2 regions of the Megasphaera jansseni genome follow, and region 1 is predicted to be linked to the other one. Evidence: riboswitches for the same ligand, from Rfam matches in the RefSeq annotation. Region 1 holds a riboswitch; the other holds the start of a gene.

Region 1 (7,451 bases):
CTGGCCGGACAGAATGAAGACAGTGACGTGAGCCGTATCAATGCCGCTGCCGGCAAGGAATACGTCCAGGTCGATCCGGCCATTTATGAAATGATTGAATACGCCAAGGATTATTCGGCCAAGAGCCAGGGCGAATGGGACATCACGGTCGGCGTCATGACCAATTTATGGCGCATCGGCAACGACGACCAGCATGTGCCGTCAGCCGATGAAATTTCCCAGGCCCTGATGAAGGTCAACTACAAGGATATTCTTCTGCGGCCGCAAGACCACAGCGTCATGCTGGCCAAGCCCGGTATGGCCATTGACCTGGGCGGCGTGGCCAAAGGCTATGCCGTCGACGAAATCCGCAAGATTTACGAAAAACACCACATCGAAAGCGGTCTCATCAACCTCGGGGCCAGCTCGATGTATGCCGTTGGCAAGACGACAAAAGGCAAGCCCTGGCGGATTGGCATCAAGCATCCCCGCTCGGATGACGACAAGACCTTTCTGGGGATCGTATCCATCGAGAACCAGGCCCTGTCCACGTCGGGCGACTACGAACGCTATTTCATTCAGGATGGCGTCCGCTACCACCACATTTTCGACCCCCGCACGGGCTATCCGGCCCGGTCCGGCGTCATGAGCGACTCCGTCGTCATCGACGGTTCGGTGCCTCATGCCGGTATGCTCAGCGATATGATGACGACTATCGTCTTCGTCCTGGGACCGCAGAAGGGGATGGAACTGGTAAGCAGCATGGAAGGCGTCAACTGTGAAATCACAGGCAGCGATAATGCCGTCTACATGACGCAGGGCTTTGCCGATAATTTCTCTGACTTGAATAGTGATTTCCATCTTTCCGATTCGGAATAAACCGGCCTCCATAGAAGTAAAAAGTATAGCAGAAAAAAAATTAATATCTTTAAGTCTATTTACTTTTTCATTCGTTTGTAAGATAATAGATATGTAAATTTTAGAAATTATGGAGGGTAGTATCTACATATGGATCATATCGATGACAAAATTTTAACGATACTCAAACACAATGGCAAAGCTTCGGCTACGGAAATCAGCAAGGTTGTCGGCCTGTCCATCCCGGCTGTCGCCGAACGCATCCGCAAGATGGAACACAATGGCATCATCGAAGGCTACGGTGCCAAGATCAGCCGCCGCAAAACCGGTTATAACGTGACGGCTTTCATCATGGTCAACCTCGAACGCTCTGGCGATGTCGAAGAATTCCGCTCGAAGATCGTCCAGTATCCGGAAGTCCTGGAATGTCACCACGTCGTCGGCGCCTTTGACTACTTGCTGAAAGTACTGGTCAAGACACCGGATGACCTGGAACACTTCCTCATGCAGGTATTGAACGAAATCCCGACGGTCGCCTCGTCTCAGACCTTCATGTGCCTGTCGACACTGAAGGAAGAATGGAATGTGTAAGAGCGTCGTGGTTCGTAGCTAGTAGGGGCCGCCCTTTGGGACGGCCCCTACGATAAAAAGGGACTGTCGCACGAAGGATTCTGCCATCATACGAGGTCCCTTTTACTTTATAGTTTGTAGCACGGAGTTTGTAGTTTTCAGAAAAGACCGTTAAATTTAAAGCCATTCGCTAACAACTAACTGCTAGCCACTAACCACTTTAAAGGGCTTGTCGTCGTGCGACAAGCCCTTTTTACTATCCTTTTATCTTCCCGTCGAGGCTGATGATGTGAACCTTGAAGGGGATGTCCTTGCCGCTCTGGGCGAGGGCTTTTTTGGCAGCCATTTCCAGGCCGCCGCAGCATGGGACTTCCATGCGGACTAGGGTGACGTCATGGATATCGTTCTGGCGAAGGATTTCTGTCAATTTTTCAGCGTAGTCGATGTTGTCGAGTTTCGGGCAGCCGATGAGGGTGATGCGGCCCTTGATGAAATCTTCGTGGAAGCGGGCGTAGGCATAGGCCGTGCAGTCGGCAGCGATGAGCAGGCTGGCACCGTTGAAATAAGGCGTATGAGGCGGTACGAGCTTGATCTGGACTGGCCACTGGCTCAGGCGGGAAATAGACGGTCCGGCAGGGATTTCACCAGCGCCTTTCGGTGTGTCCGCGAGGCGGCGGGCCTGGCTGCCGGGACAGCGGCCGGTGTAGACTCTTCCCTGAGCGGCCATGTGCTGCTTTACGGCTTCTTCGTCATAGGCAGCGGCTTCGCGTTCAACAAAGGTGATGGCATCCGTCGGGCAATGGGGCAGGCAGTCGCCCAGACCGTCGCAATAATCATCGCGCATGAGGCGGGCCTTGCCGTCGACCATGGCGATAGCCCCTTCGTGACAGGCCGTGGCGCAGGCGCCGCAGCCATTGCATTTTTCCGAATCAATCTGTATAATTTTACGTATCATAATTTCCTCCATCGTGTTACATGAATCAAACTGGTTTGGGACCTTTATGGTCTTAGTATACCCTATGGAGCGAGAATTGGCTGTTGTTTTTCCAACTATTATCTTTTCTTGGGAGGTCTTTCCATGGAACAATATCTGTCCCTCATTGAAACGTCGCCGCTTTTCCACGGCGTGGCCGAAGCCGATGTCCTGCCGCTCTTGCAGCGCTTGAAGGTGCGTAAGAAGAAATATGAGAAAGGAGAATTCCTCTTTTATTCCGGCGATGCCGTCCCCTATATCGGCCTGGTCCTGGAAGGGGCGGTCCACATCATCCAGGAAGATTACTGGGGGAACCGCAATATCCTTTCCCAGATTCCGGCAGGCTTCTTTTTCGGCGAAGCCTTTGCCTGTCTGCCCGACTCGCCGGCGACAGTCGATGTCGTCGCCGCAGCGGATACGGTCATCATGCAGATCTATGTCGGCAACGTCCTCCATGCCGGTCAGGTCCTGACACCGGCTCAGGCCCGTTTCATGGGCAATCTCCTGGCCCTGATGTCTGAAAAGAACCGCCTCCTTACGGAAAAGATACGCTACCTGACCCAGCGCTCGACGCGCCAGAAAATCATGCTCTATTTGTCCGACCTGGCCCGGAAAAAAGGGAAGTCCACCTTCATCCTGCCCTTCAACCGCCAGCAGATGGCCGACTTCCTCTCCGTCGACCGCAGTGCCTTGTCGGCCGAACTGAGCAAGATGAAAAAAGAAGGCCTCATCGATTACCATAAGGACAAATTCACTTTGCTGCAATAGAACCATTAAGGAAAATGGCGGGCCGCCTTTACAGGACGGCCCCTACGAACTACGAACCACATGCTGAAAGAGCAACCTCTCAGTCAGCTTCGCTGACAGCTCTCCTATAAGGAGAGCCACTAACCACTAACCACTAACCACTAACCACTAAAAAAGGCGCTGTCTTCATGGGACAGCGCCTTTTTTCCTCGCTTTTAATGCAAATGGGGGAGGATGTGGCCCATTTTATTCTTTTTCGTTTCCAAGTAGAATTCGTCGAATTTCTGCGGTTTCATTTCGATGGGGACGCGTTCTACGATTTCGACGCCGAAGCCTTCGAGGCCGTAGATTTTTTCCGGGTTGTTGGTGAGCAGGCGGATTTCTTTAGCGCCCATGTCCTGAAGGATCTGGGCACCGATCCAGTATTCGCGCAGATCCGGAGCGAAGCCGAGTTTTTCGTTGGCTTCTACTGTGTCATAGCCCTGTTCCTGGAGGACATAGGCTTTGAGTTTGTTGATGAGGCCGATGCCGCGGCCTTCCTGGCGCATGTAGAGAAGGATGCCCCGGCCTTCGGCGTTGATCTGCGTGAGGGCTGCTGCCAGCTGTTCACCGCAGTCGCAGCGGCGGGAGCCGAAGACGTCGCCTGTGAGGCATTCGGAATGGACGCGGCACAAGAGGTTCTTACCGTCGCCGATTTCCCCTTTGACCAGGGCGACGTGGTGTTCACCGGTCAGGTCGTTGACGTAGCCGTAGATCTTGAAATCGCCGTATTTCGTCGGCATCTTGGCGACGGCTTCGCGGATGACGTGTTTATCGTGGCGGCGGCAGTAGTTCTGGAGATCGTGGATGGTGATGAATTTCAGGCCGTATTCATCGGCGATTTTCCAGAGGTCCGGTGTGCGCATCATCGTGCCGTCATCGGCCATGATTTCGCAGCACAGGCCGACCTGTTTGAGGCCTGCCAGGCGCAGGAGGTCGACCGTAGCTTCTGTATGGCCGTTGCGAGTCAGGACGCCGCCGCGTTTGGCGACGAGGGGGAAGTTGTGGCCAGGACGGCGGAAATCTTCGGGACGAGCCGATTCTTCAGCACATTTGCGGGCTGTCAGGGCGCGTTCGACAGCGGAGATACCCGTCGTCGTGTCGACGTGGTCGATGGAAACGGTGAAGGCCGTTTCGTGGTTATCTGTATTTTCGCTGACCATCTGGGGCAGGCCGAGCTTATGGGCGTATTCGATGCTCATGGGCATGCAGATCAGGCCCTTGCCGTGGCTGGCCATGAAGTTCATGTTTTCTGTCGTGCAGTACTGGGCGGCGCAGATGAAGTCGCCTTCGTTTTCGCGGTCCGGGTCATCGGTGACGATGATGACGTGGCCGGCCTGTAATTCTTCCAATGCTTCTTCGATGGTGTTGAATTTGCGTTTTTCTGTAGTCAAAATAAAGACCTCCTTAAAGTCTGTATTGTTGATAGTTTGGTGGTACTTAAAAAGCCCTGGCGGTAAGGCACAGGGCTTTGACATGCAAGGAAAGGCACGCTGAAAAGACAGCACGCCACATCTTCTTCCATCCAGACTATACTGTCGGTTTTGGAATTGCACCAAATCACGAGCCAATGGCTCCTACGCCGTAGCGTTCGCGGACTATACCGCCGATCGGGAATTTCACCCTGCCCTGAAGATATACGTTTTATTCAGTTCTGTTATGTATTATACACGGTAGCAGCGATTTTTGCAAGTTAGTCGACGTCGAAGATTTTCCCCGGGTTGAGGATGTCGTTCGGATCGAGGGCCTTCTTGATGGCTTTCATCATTTCCAGTTCGCCCGGATCGGTGAATTCTTCCATCAAGTGCTTGCGCTTGTAGCCGATGCCGTGTTCGCCGGACAGGCGGCCGCCGTGGGCATAGATGAACTTGTACAGTTCCTGCTGGTTGGCCTTGACCCGCTGGTCCCAGTCTTCATAGGTAGCGTCTTCGTTTTTGAGGATGTTCAGGTGGATGTTGCCGTCGCCGGCATGACTGGCGATGCGGGTGACTAAATGATATTTCTTGGCCAGGCGCAGGATTTCATCGAGGAGGGCCGCTTCCTGGTCAACCGGGACGACGACGTCTTCTTTGCAGACGATGAGGCTTTCGGCACGGACGGCTTCGGCAAAGGCCTTGCGGGCCTGCCAGATCTTGTTGTGGTCGGCGACGAGGACCGACGATGCCCCGTTTTCCGTGCAGACTTCGTCGAGGACGACGGCCTTGTCGTCCAGGTCGTCGTCACTGGTCCCTTCGACTTCGACGATGACGTAGTTGCCGTTGTCGCTGCCCTGGAGGCTTTCATTGAGGTATTTTTCGACGGATTTGATGGTGATGTTGTCCATGAATTCGACGCACGTCGGCGTGATGCCGGCCTTGATGATCTTGGTGACGACGCCCATTGCCTGGCGGCGGTCGTCGAAGATGGCCAGCAGGTCGAGGGCGTATTTCGGCTTGGGCAGGAGCTTCAGCGTCGCCTTGGTGATGATGCCCAGCGTCCCCTCGGAGCCGATGACCAGCTGGTCCAGGGAATAGCCTGTCGACTGTTTCTGCAGGCGCGCGCCGAGGTTGACGATGCGCCCGGTAGGATTGACGACTTCCACGCTGTATACCTGGTGGCGCGTCGTCCCGTATTTGACGGCCCGGTTGCCGCCGGCATTGGTGGCGATGTTGCCGCCGATGAAGCACGAATCACCGCTGCACGGGTCGCCGGCGTAGAAGAGACCTTTCTTTTCCGCTGCTTCCTGCAGGTCCGACGTGCGCACGCCCGGTTCGACGACGGCATAGAGACCGTCTTCATTGATTTCCAGGATCTTGTTCATCTTTTCCAGCGACAAGACGATGCCGCCGTATTCCGGGACGGCGCCGCAAGCCAGGCCCGTGCCGGCCCCGCGGGGGACGACAGGGAAGTGGCAGGCGTTGGCCAGCTTGATGATGGCGCTGACCTGCTGGGCCGTTTCGGCAAAGACGACGGCTTCGGGCATGTGGTGATAAGCCGGGTCGGTCACTTCGTCATGGGAATAGGGCTGCATGGCATCGGCGTCGGTGACGACGTCTTTCGGGCCGACGATGGCCTTTAATTTTTCCAGGATTTCTGTCGTTATTTTTTCATAGTGCATAAAGGTTCCCCCTCGGAATAAGATACAAATGTCGTGCCTCTATTATATATAACTACTGCTTATTTTAAAAGGAATTTTACAAAAAAACTTTATCTTGCCATCAAAGCACGGTATACTATAGAGTAAGACTTTTTTCAGTCTCTTATTCTTTAGAAAGGGTGATTGGGTGGAAACCAAGCAGTATCGCCAGCCTCGGCGCAGGAAGAAGCGCCGCAAGGTTCCCAGGAAGCGCCGTTCAGGGCTGCTCATCCGGCTCCGGCAGATAAGCTGGTACAATCTTATCCTCATAGCCATCGTCGTCGCCGGCTTCTATCTCATCGGCGTCCGCCTCTACCGGCTGTGGGAAATCCATGATGACATGAATCAGACCCTGCAGCAGGAACAGACCTTGCGCGACGAAAATCTCCGGCTCCGGGAACGGCGTGACAAGCTGAACGATCCCGATGAAATCGCCCGGGAAGCGCGCGAACAGTTCGGCCTGGCCAAGCCCGATGAAATTCCCTATAAGCCGTGATTCCCTATATTTTGTATTTTGATGATTGAATTTTTTGGCATTTATGAGTATAATGGCTGTATACGTTTAGCAGTAATGCTGATATTACAAGGAGGAAATTAAAACAGCATGACAATCGAAGTAGGCAGTGTGATGGAAGGTACCGTTACAGGAATCACAAAATTTGGCGCATTCGTAGAGCTTCCGGATAAGAAAGTAGGTCTTGTACATATTTCTGAAGTCGCTAATGAGTATGTCAAAGATGTAAATGATTTTTTGAAAGTTCGAGACAAGGTCAACGTCAAAGTGTTGTCTGTAGACGATAAGGGAAAGATCGCCCTGTCTATCAAACAGACCCAGCCGGCGCCGGAAAAGAAAGAATTCCGCCCGAAACGCGATTTTCGGCAGAAACATGAATTCCGCCAGCATAACGGCTTTGATTCGCGCCGTTCGTCGGGCTCGCTGTCTTTTGAAGACCGGCTCAGCAAATTCCTGAAGGAAAGCGATGAACGCCTGATGGATTTGAAGCGCAATACGGAATCGAAACGCGGCGGCCGCGGTGCGCGCCATGCTGATTGAGTGCGTATTGAATAGCGGAAGGTAAAAAAAGAAGGGCGCTGTTGCACAAAGACAGCGTCTTTTTACGTTTATGGAAAGGAGCAGATATGGAGTATCAGAAGTATGCAGTCATCGAC
Region 2 (7,451 bases), on a different contig from region 1:
CGTACGGTCCTCGGCTCGGTCCATTACTTTTCACCGGAACAGGCCAGCGGCGGCCATATCGACGAACGGACGGACATCTATTCTCTGGGTGTCGTCATGTACGAAATGATGACCGGCGTCGTCCCTTTCCAGGGCGATACGGCTATCAGCATCGCCTTGAAGCACGTCCAGGACGATATCCCCTTGCCGACGAAGTACAACCGCCGCATCCCGCGGCTGGTCGAACAGGTCATCTTGAAGGCCATGGCCAAGAACCCGGATGACCGCTTCCAGTCCATCGGCGAGATGATGTCGGAACTGCGCCTGTCCCAGGGCTTCATCAATACCAACGGTGCCCGGCCGATCATCAGCAAGGGCCCGTATAACTTCGGCACGCAGAAATTACAGCCCATCAAGGAAAAAGACCTGCCCGAAGAAGAACCGAAAGAAAAGAAGAAGAACCCCTTTACGCGGTTCATGGATTCTATCAGCAATCATTCGCAGAAAACCATCATCATCGGTATGCTCGGCGTCTTCCTCGTCGCCTTTGTCTGGGCCTTCTTTTCCTTTGGGAATTTTTGGAGTACCGAAGACATTACCGTCCCCGATGTGACGGGCAAACAGGTTGAAATCGCCAAGAAGATACTGAAAGATAAGAAACTCGACGTCTCCGTCAAGGAAGTAGAGAGCGACGAAGTGCCAGTCGGCGAAGTTATTTCCCAGACGCCGTCTGGCGGGGCCGTCGTCAAGGCCAACCGGACCATCTACCTGACCGTCAGCAAGGGCAATAAGGGCGAAGAAGTCCTCATACCGGACCTGCGGAGCCTGACCCTCGATGAGGCCGAAAAGAAGCTGAAGGAAATCGGCCTGTCTGTCGGCAAGGTGCGCTACAAAGAGAGCGCCCAGTATGCTGACGGGACCATCATCGACCAGGATCCGGAATCGCCGAAGAAAGTCGAAAAGGGGACGAAAGTCAATCTCGTCGTCTGCCGCAAGAGCGAAGCCGAAAAAGAAGCGGAAGCGGCCAAGAATGAAGCGCCCAATACGAGCGGCATGACCCTCGACGCGGCTGTGAAAGCCTTGGAAAGCGCCGGCTATTCCGTCGGCAGCGTGTCCAACCTCGATTCGTCGAAAGACAGCTCCCAGGCTGTCGTCACGGGTCAGACCTCGGAAGATGGCAAGGTCGTCAACTTGTCCGTTGAATATCCGTCGTCCCAGAGCAGCCAGAGCTCGCAGCAGAGCAGCTCCAGTAGTTCTGACGGCAGTGCCAATAACCAGGAACCGGCCGGGACGCCGCATTACGGGAAAGTCAACATCAGCGTACCGTCTGGCGCTTCCAGCCAGCACGTCCAAATTGTCGTATCCGACGACAATGGTTCGCGCGTCGTCTATGACCGCAATCAGGCCGGCGGCGACAACATCTCGAAGAGCGTCAGCGGCACGGGCAAGACGAGAGTCAAAGTATACATCAACAATTCGTTAGTACAGGACCAGTATATCTAAGGGGAGGAACATGACAAAAGGACGCGTCATCAAGAACTATAACGGCTATTATTACGTCGATGTCGGCCGGGAAGGGCTCATCGAGTGCCGGCGCCGCGGCAAATTGCTGAAAGCGAAGATCCTCGTCGGCGACGAGCTGGAAATCACCGAACTGGGCCAGGACAAGGGCGTCATCGAAGCCCTGCTGCCCCGGCGCAACCAGATACGCCGGCCGGCCGTAGCCAATATCGACCAGCTGCTGGTCATCATGGCGGCCCAGTCGCCGGACCCGAACCAGTTCCTCGTTGATAAGATGCTCATGACCTGTGAATACGGCGGCATCCATCCGACGCTGTGCTTCAATAAGTGCGATTTGGACCGGGAGACGGCCGAATCCTATAAGGCCTTTTATGAACGCTGCGGCTACGACGTCTATCTCGTGTCGGCCAAGACCGGCGAAGGCCTCGATACGCTGCAGAATCTTTTGCCGCACCGCATGACGGCCTTTGCCGGCCCGTCAGGCGTCGGCAAGTCGAGCCTGTTGTCCCGGATTCTGGGCCGGAAAGACTTGTCCGTCGGCGCCGTCAGCGAAAAGATTAAGCGCGGCCGCCATACGACACGCCATTCGGAAATCATGCGCCTCGACAGCGATACGTACGTCGTCGACACGCCGGGATTCAGCTCTCTCGATTTCGAGCACCTCGACCCGAAGGAGGTCCTGCGCCTCTTCCCGGACATGCTGCCCTACAGCGGCGGCTGCAAGTTCTCGTCGTGCCTCCATTTGTCCGAACCGGACTGTACGGTCAAACAGGCCGTCGCCGACGGCCATATCCAGAAAGAACGGTATGAAACGTACTGTAAGATACTCACTTCCATTGCAGAAAGGAAACGATAGTCATGGTAACCATTTGCTCATCTATATTATCGGCGGACTTCTCCCGCCTGGCTGAAGACATTCAGGACGTCGAACGGAAGGGGGCAGATTGTATCCATCTCGACTTGATGGACGGCCATTTCGTGCCCAACCTCACCTTTGGCGTCCCCGTCGTCAAGGCCCTGCGTAGCTGTACCCAGCTGCCCTTTGATGCCCACCTCATGGTAGAACATCCGGAAACCTATATCGACGGCCTGGCTGCTGCCGGCGTCCAGTACGTGACTGTCCACCAGGAAGCCTGCACCCATCTCGACCGGGTCCTGCAGCAGATCCACGAAGCCGGCATGAAAGGCGGCGTTGCCCTCAACCCGGCGACCCCGGTATCGACCTTGTCCTGCATTGCCGGGCAGCTGGATATGATCCTCATCATGAGCGTCAACCCTGGCTTCGGCGGCCAGAAGTTCATCCCTTATGCCGTCGATAAGATCCGCCAGGCCAAAGCCCTCCTGGAACAGGCTGGCAATACGACAGCCGTCATCGAAGTCGACGGCGGCGTCAACGCCAAGACGGTCCAGGCTGTCAAAGACGCCGGTGCCACCTTCCTCGTCGCAGGCAGTGCCGTCTTCGGCGCAGAGGACCGGGCCGCTGCCATCGCGTCCTTGCGATAAGGACTTGTATTTCTTCTTTTCATGTGCTAAAATCATACATGTAGTTCAAATGAATAAGGATAGTCTTTGAGGCAAGGTGAGAAAGCGGCGCTTTCAATTCCTGACCGGCGGTGACAGTCCGCTAACCCGCAAGGGTTGAACCGATGCAATTTCGGTACCGACAGTACAGTCTGGATGGGAAAAGACGACAGATTGTGTTTTTGTTGCGCTCAAAAGGCTATGGGAATCTTACGTCCATAGCCTTTTTTTATCTTGCGAAATCCGAATAGAAGGGAAGGAATACATTGGAACCGGCAGAGTATATGAAAAAAGCCCTGGAGCTGGCAAAGACCGCCCTGGGCTATACGACACCTAATCCTGCCGTCGGCTGCGTCATCGTCAAGGATGGCGAAATCGTCGGTACGGGATACCATCATAAGGCCGGCACGCCTCATGCCGAAGTATGGGCATTGCGTGAAGCTGGCGAACGGGCGAAGGGAGCTACGGTCTATGTGACCCTCGAACCTTGTGCTCATTACGGGAGAACGCCGCCTTGTGCTCGGACCCTTGTCGAAAAAGGCGTCGGCAAAGTCGTCATGGCCATGCTCGACCCCAACCCCTTAGTAGCTGGCAAGGGTGCGGCTATCTTGCGCAAAGCCGGCATCGCCGTCGAAGTCGGACTCCTGTCGAAGGAAGCGGCACAGCTCAACGAAGTCTTCATCAAGAACATGATGGTCCAGAAGCCGTTCATCGCCATCAAACTGGCCCAGAGCCTCGATGGCCGCACGGCTTCGCGGACGGGGAAATCCCAGTGGATCACCAACGAATGGGCCCGCAGCTATGGCCACTACCTGCGCTCCATCTATGACGGCATCTTAGTCGGCATCAACACGGTCCTGACCGACAATCCGCTCCTGACCAGCCGCATTGAACGGCCCGGTCAGGACGCGCCGCACCAGCCCGTGCGCATCGTCCTCGATACCCAAGGGCGGACGCCGCTGAACTCCCTCGTCGTCACCGATAAGACGACGCAGACGATTGTCGTCACGACGTCGCTGTGCCCGGTAGAAAAGATGAAAGCCCTGAAAGAAGCTGGCGTGCGCATCATCCTGGCCCCGCTTCAGGATGGCAAGACCATCTACCTGCCCGACGCCTTACAGCTCCTGCATGACGAAGGGCTGACCAGCATCCTCGTCGAAGGCGGCAGTACCATCCAGGGCAGCTTCTTCGATGCCCGCCTGGTCGATAAGATTTATGCCTTCATGGGGGACAAGGTCATCGGCGGGACCGGTGCCCTGCCGTCTGTCGGCGGCTATGGCGTCGATGAGCTCGATGAATGCCTGCCGCTGGTCTACGATTCGGCAGAACTCCATGATAATAATGTATTGATTACGGCATATAATGCCAACAGGGAGGGCGCCTATGTTCACTGGCATCATTGAGGAACTGGGGACGATTGCCCATATGGACCGCCGCCCCGATTCCATCCGCCTGACCATTCAGGCACATAAAGTATTAGAAGGCACGCAGCTCGGCGACAGCATCGCTGTCAATGGTGTTTGCCTGACCGTCACGGATATGACGGACTCGACCTTTTCAGCTGACGTCATGCATGAAACCATGCGCCGCTCGTCGTTCAGCACCATCAAGAGCGGTTCCAAGGTCAATCTCGAACGGGCCATGCAGGTCGGCGGCCGCCTGGGCGGTCACATCGTCAGCGGCCACATCGACGGCATCGGCCACGTCGCCCGCATCGCTACCGACGGCATTGCCCGGGTCATCACCATTTCCATCCCCAAGGAAATGGAACCGTTCATCGTCGAAAAGGGTTCTATCACCATCGATGGCATCAGCCTGACCGTCGTATCCGTCGGCAGCAGCCAATTTTCCGTTTCCATCATTCCCCATACCATGGCCAATACGACCCTCATGGATAAACATCCGGGCGCTATCGTCAACTTGGAAACCGATGTCATCGGGAAATATGTCCATAGCTTCACAGTCGGTCATCCGTCGCCGGCGTCTTCGGGCCTGACGATGGAAAAACTGCTGGAAAATGGATTTTAAGATAATATTTCAGAATAGGAGTGTTTTACAATGGTACAAGTCAAAGAAGGTAAATTAATCGGTTCTGGTGCGAAATTCGGTATCGTCGTCGCACGTTTCAACGAATTCATCTGCAGCAAGCTCCTCGGCGGCGCTTACGACGCTCTCCATCGTCATGGCGTCGACGACGCAGACATTACGACAGCCTGGGTCCCGGGCGCCTTTGAAATCCCCCTGATCGCCCAGAAAATGGCTGAATCGGGCAAATACGACGCCGTCATCTGCCTCGGTGCCGTCATCCGTGGGGCTACCAGCCACTATGACCTCGTCTGCGGCGAATCGGCCAAAGGCATTGCCCAGGCATCCCTCAAAACGGGCATCCCCATCATGTTCGGCGTCATCACGACCGAAAACATCGAACAGGCCATCGAACGGGCTGGCACAAAAGCCGGCAACAAAGGCTTCGACGTCGCTACCAGCGCCATCGAAATGGTCAACCTCATCAAAGAATTATAAAAGCAAGCGAAATCACAAAGGGCTGTCTCTCCAGGCGGATGCTGGGAAAGGCAGCCCTTGCTATAAACCGATGTTCAATCAGATGACAGGGGTGATAAGTCATGGCTTTATATGAAATTCATATGGAAAACTTTTCAGTTTTTTCGGATGGAAAAATTTCTTTGTCGCCGAATATAAATGTATTCATTGGAGCTAATGGAACGGGGAAGACGCAGCTGTTAAAAGCGGTATATGGGTGTTGCGAATTGACTGCAGACCATCGTGAAAATTTCCAGGCTTGTTTCCAGCTAAACGCTAAGACAAAATCATTGGCAAGGGATAAAAAGCAGAAAGTATGCCATTTTTCTCTTGCTAGTACGGATCAGGAGACTAAAATCATACCCCATCATCTTTTGGAATCTGATGATGCCGGTGTACAGACCATATCCTATGAGAATAGCCTTTTCACCCAAAAAATCAATGCCGTTTATTTACCAGTAAAAGATATGCTGACCCACTCGCGAGGGCTGTTAGCAATGGCGCATAAGTATAATGACTTTCCCTTTGATAAGACCTTGTTGGATAGTATCGAATGTGCCGGGCGTTGGGGGCTTAAGAAACCGTCTGCATTGGCAAAGAATATTTTGCCGCTGTTAGAACCATTGATTAACGGGACCATTGCGATTGACAATGACGAATTTTACATTGTCAAAAAAAATGGGCAGAAAATCAATTTTGAATTGGAAGCGGAAGGATTTAAAAAAATTGGAATTCTTTGGCAACTATTAATGAATGAAACTATTACAGAAAATACCGTACTTTTATGGGATGAACCGGAAGCCAATTTAAACCCTGAATTTTTGCCGGTCATTGCCGATTGCCTTTTAGCCCTTTCCAGGCAGCATGTACAAATCCTCATCAGTACACATAGCTATATTTTGGCTAAATATATCGAAATCCGTGCCAAGGATACGGATAAAGTGCTTTTTCACTCGCTGTACAAGAAAGAGGATGGATTAGTATACGATGAACAACAGAAAAAATTTAGTGACCTCCAACATAATACGATTGTAACTGCGTTTGAAAAGCTTATGGATGAAATCTATATGGGAAAAAGCAGATAAGCTGCCCTTTGTGTTGCAGAAATAAATTAATAGCGGTGAGAAACTCATTGATGAAGTGCATGTGTGGACTATACGAGATTGGAATCAACAATATAGTGAGTTTCCTGCAAGAAAGTTAAAAATGTGATGAATAAATGGCAAGATGGCCTGCTACGTTGTATTTAGTAGTGCCCATACTAGGAAGGATGCGGGTTGGCTGTACTTTGACCGGGGGATATGGTACAATGTAACGTAGTTATCACGCGTATCAGATAGATAAAAATGTAGAAAATAGCCATAATCCGTAAATAGGATGGTCAAAGAGGCAGTGAATTTAATGGATGAAGAAAATGTAGGACTACACGAATTTGTGGAAGTTAAGCTAAAAAATAAAAATTGTAGTCATAATAGGCATGTTAAACTTGAAGTAAGAATTGGAGATGACCTTTGTATAAAAACTGGTGAATTTAATAAATATTATCGACTGATTGATAGAGAAAAAGATAGATATCAAGAAGTAATTCGAAATGCTGATGAGAAATTAATCCATAGCTGTATAGAGCCACTTTCAAAGCACATAAATCATGGTAGTGCTAAAAAAGAAAAAATGATATCTTTGATGACGAAAAGATTGTAGTATCTAAGGTAATATGCAGTTTTTCTATATTTTATTGGAACGAATGTATTCGAATACTGACAATAAGAAGGGATTGAATTTTAATGGAGTCACAATTTCCATTAGCTTTGAAGCAATATGGATTAGGATGTATATTGATTTTGTATAGTTTTTCTTTATTCGGTAATATCTCCACTGCAACATATAAT

Evidence for each region. Region 1 has a riboswitch for FMN ahead of ACE418_RS05445 (bifunctional 3,4-dihydroxy-2-butanone-4-phosphate synthase/GTP cyclohydrolase II). Riboswitches for the same ligand answer to the same signal wherever they lie in the genome.
Region 2: another riboswitch for FMN. It lies ahead of ribD (bifunctional diaminohydroxyphosphoribosylaminopyrimidine deaminase/5-amino-6-(5-phosphoribosylamino)uracil reductase RibD); the one in region 1 lies ahead of ACE418_RS05445 (bifunctional 3,4-dihydroxy-2-butanone-4-phosphate synthase/GTP cyclohydrolase II).

The regions. Positions count from the first base shown of each region.
Region 1 is NZ_JBHYRR010000010.1:33,112-40,562, reverse strand. It holds gene ACE418_RS05465 (FAD:protein FMN transferase) at 1-858, shown strand, start outside; gene ACE418_RS05460 (Lrp/AsnC family transcriptional regulator) at 988-1,428, shown strand; gene ACE418_RS05455 (4Fe-4S binding protein) at 1,664-2,362, opposite strand; gene ACE418_RS05450 (Crp/Fnr family transcriptional regulator) at 2,486-3,148, shown strand; gene ACE418_RS05445 (bifunctional 3,4-dihydroxy-2-butanone-4-phosphate synthase/GTP cyclohydrolase II) at 3,343-4,560, opposite strand; FMN riboswitch at 4,676-4,807, opposite strand; gene ACE418_RS05440 (FAD-binding oxidoreductase) at 4,860-6,263, opposite strand; gene ACE418_RS05435 (FtsB family cell division protein) at 6,430-6,777, shown strand; gene ACE418_RS05430 (S1 domain-containing RNA-binding protein) at 6,886-7,335, shown strand; gene ACE418_RS05425 (Ppx/GppA phosphatase family protein) at 7,422-7,451, shown strand, end outside.
Region 2 is NZ_JBHYRR010000003.1:6,009-13,459, reverse strand. It holds gene pknB (Stk1 family PASTA domain-containing Ser/Thr kinase) at 1-1,482, shown strand, start outside; gene rsgA (ribosome small subunit-dependent GTPase A) at 1,493-2,356, shown strand; gene rpe (ribulose-phosphate 3-epimerase) at 2,359-3,003, shown strand; FMN riboswitch at 3,062-3,193, shown strand; gene ribD (bifunctional diaminohydroxyphosphoribosylaminopyrimidine deaminase/5-amino-6-(5-phosphoribosylamino)uracil reductase RibD) at 3,288-4,424, shown strand; gene ACE418_RS01620 (riboflavin synthase) at 4,405-5,049, shown strand; gene ribH (6,7-dimethyl-8-ribityllumazine synthase) at 5,080-5,544, shown strand; gene ACE418_RS01610 (AAA family ATPase) at 5,646-6,647, shown strand; gene ACE418_RS01605 (hypothetical protein) at 6,964-7,263, shown strand; gene ACE418_RS01600 (O-antigen ligase family protein) at 7,347-7,451, shown strand, end outside.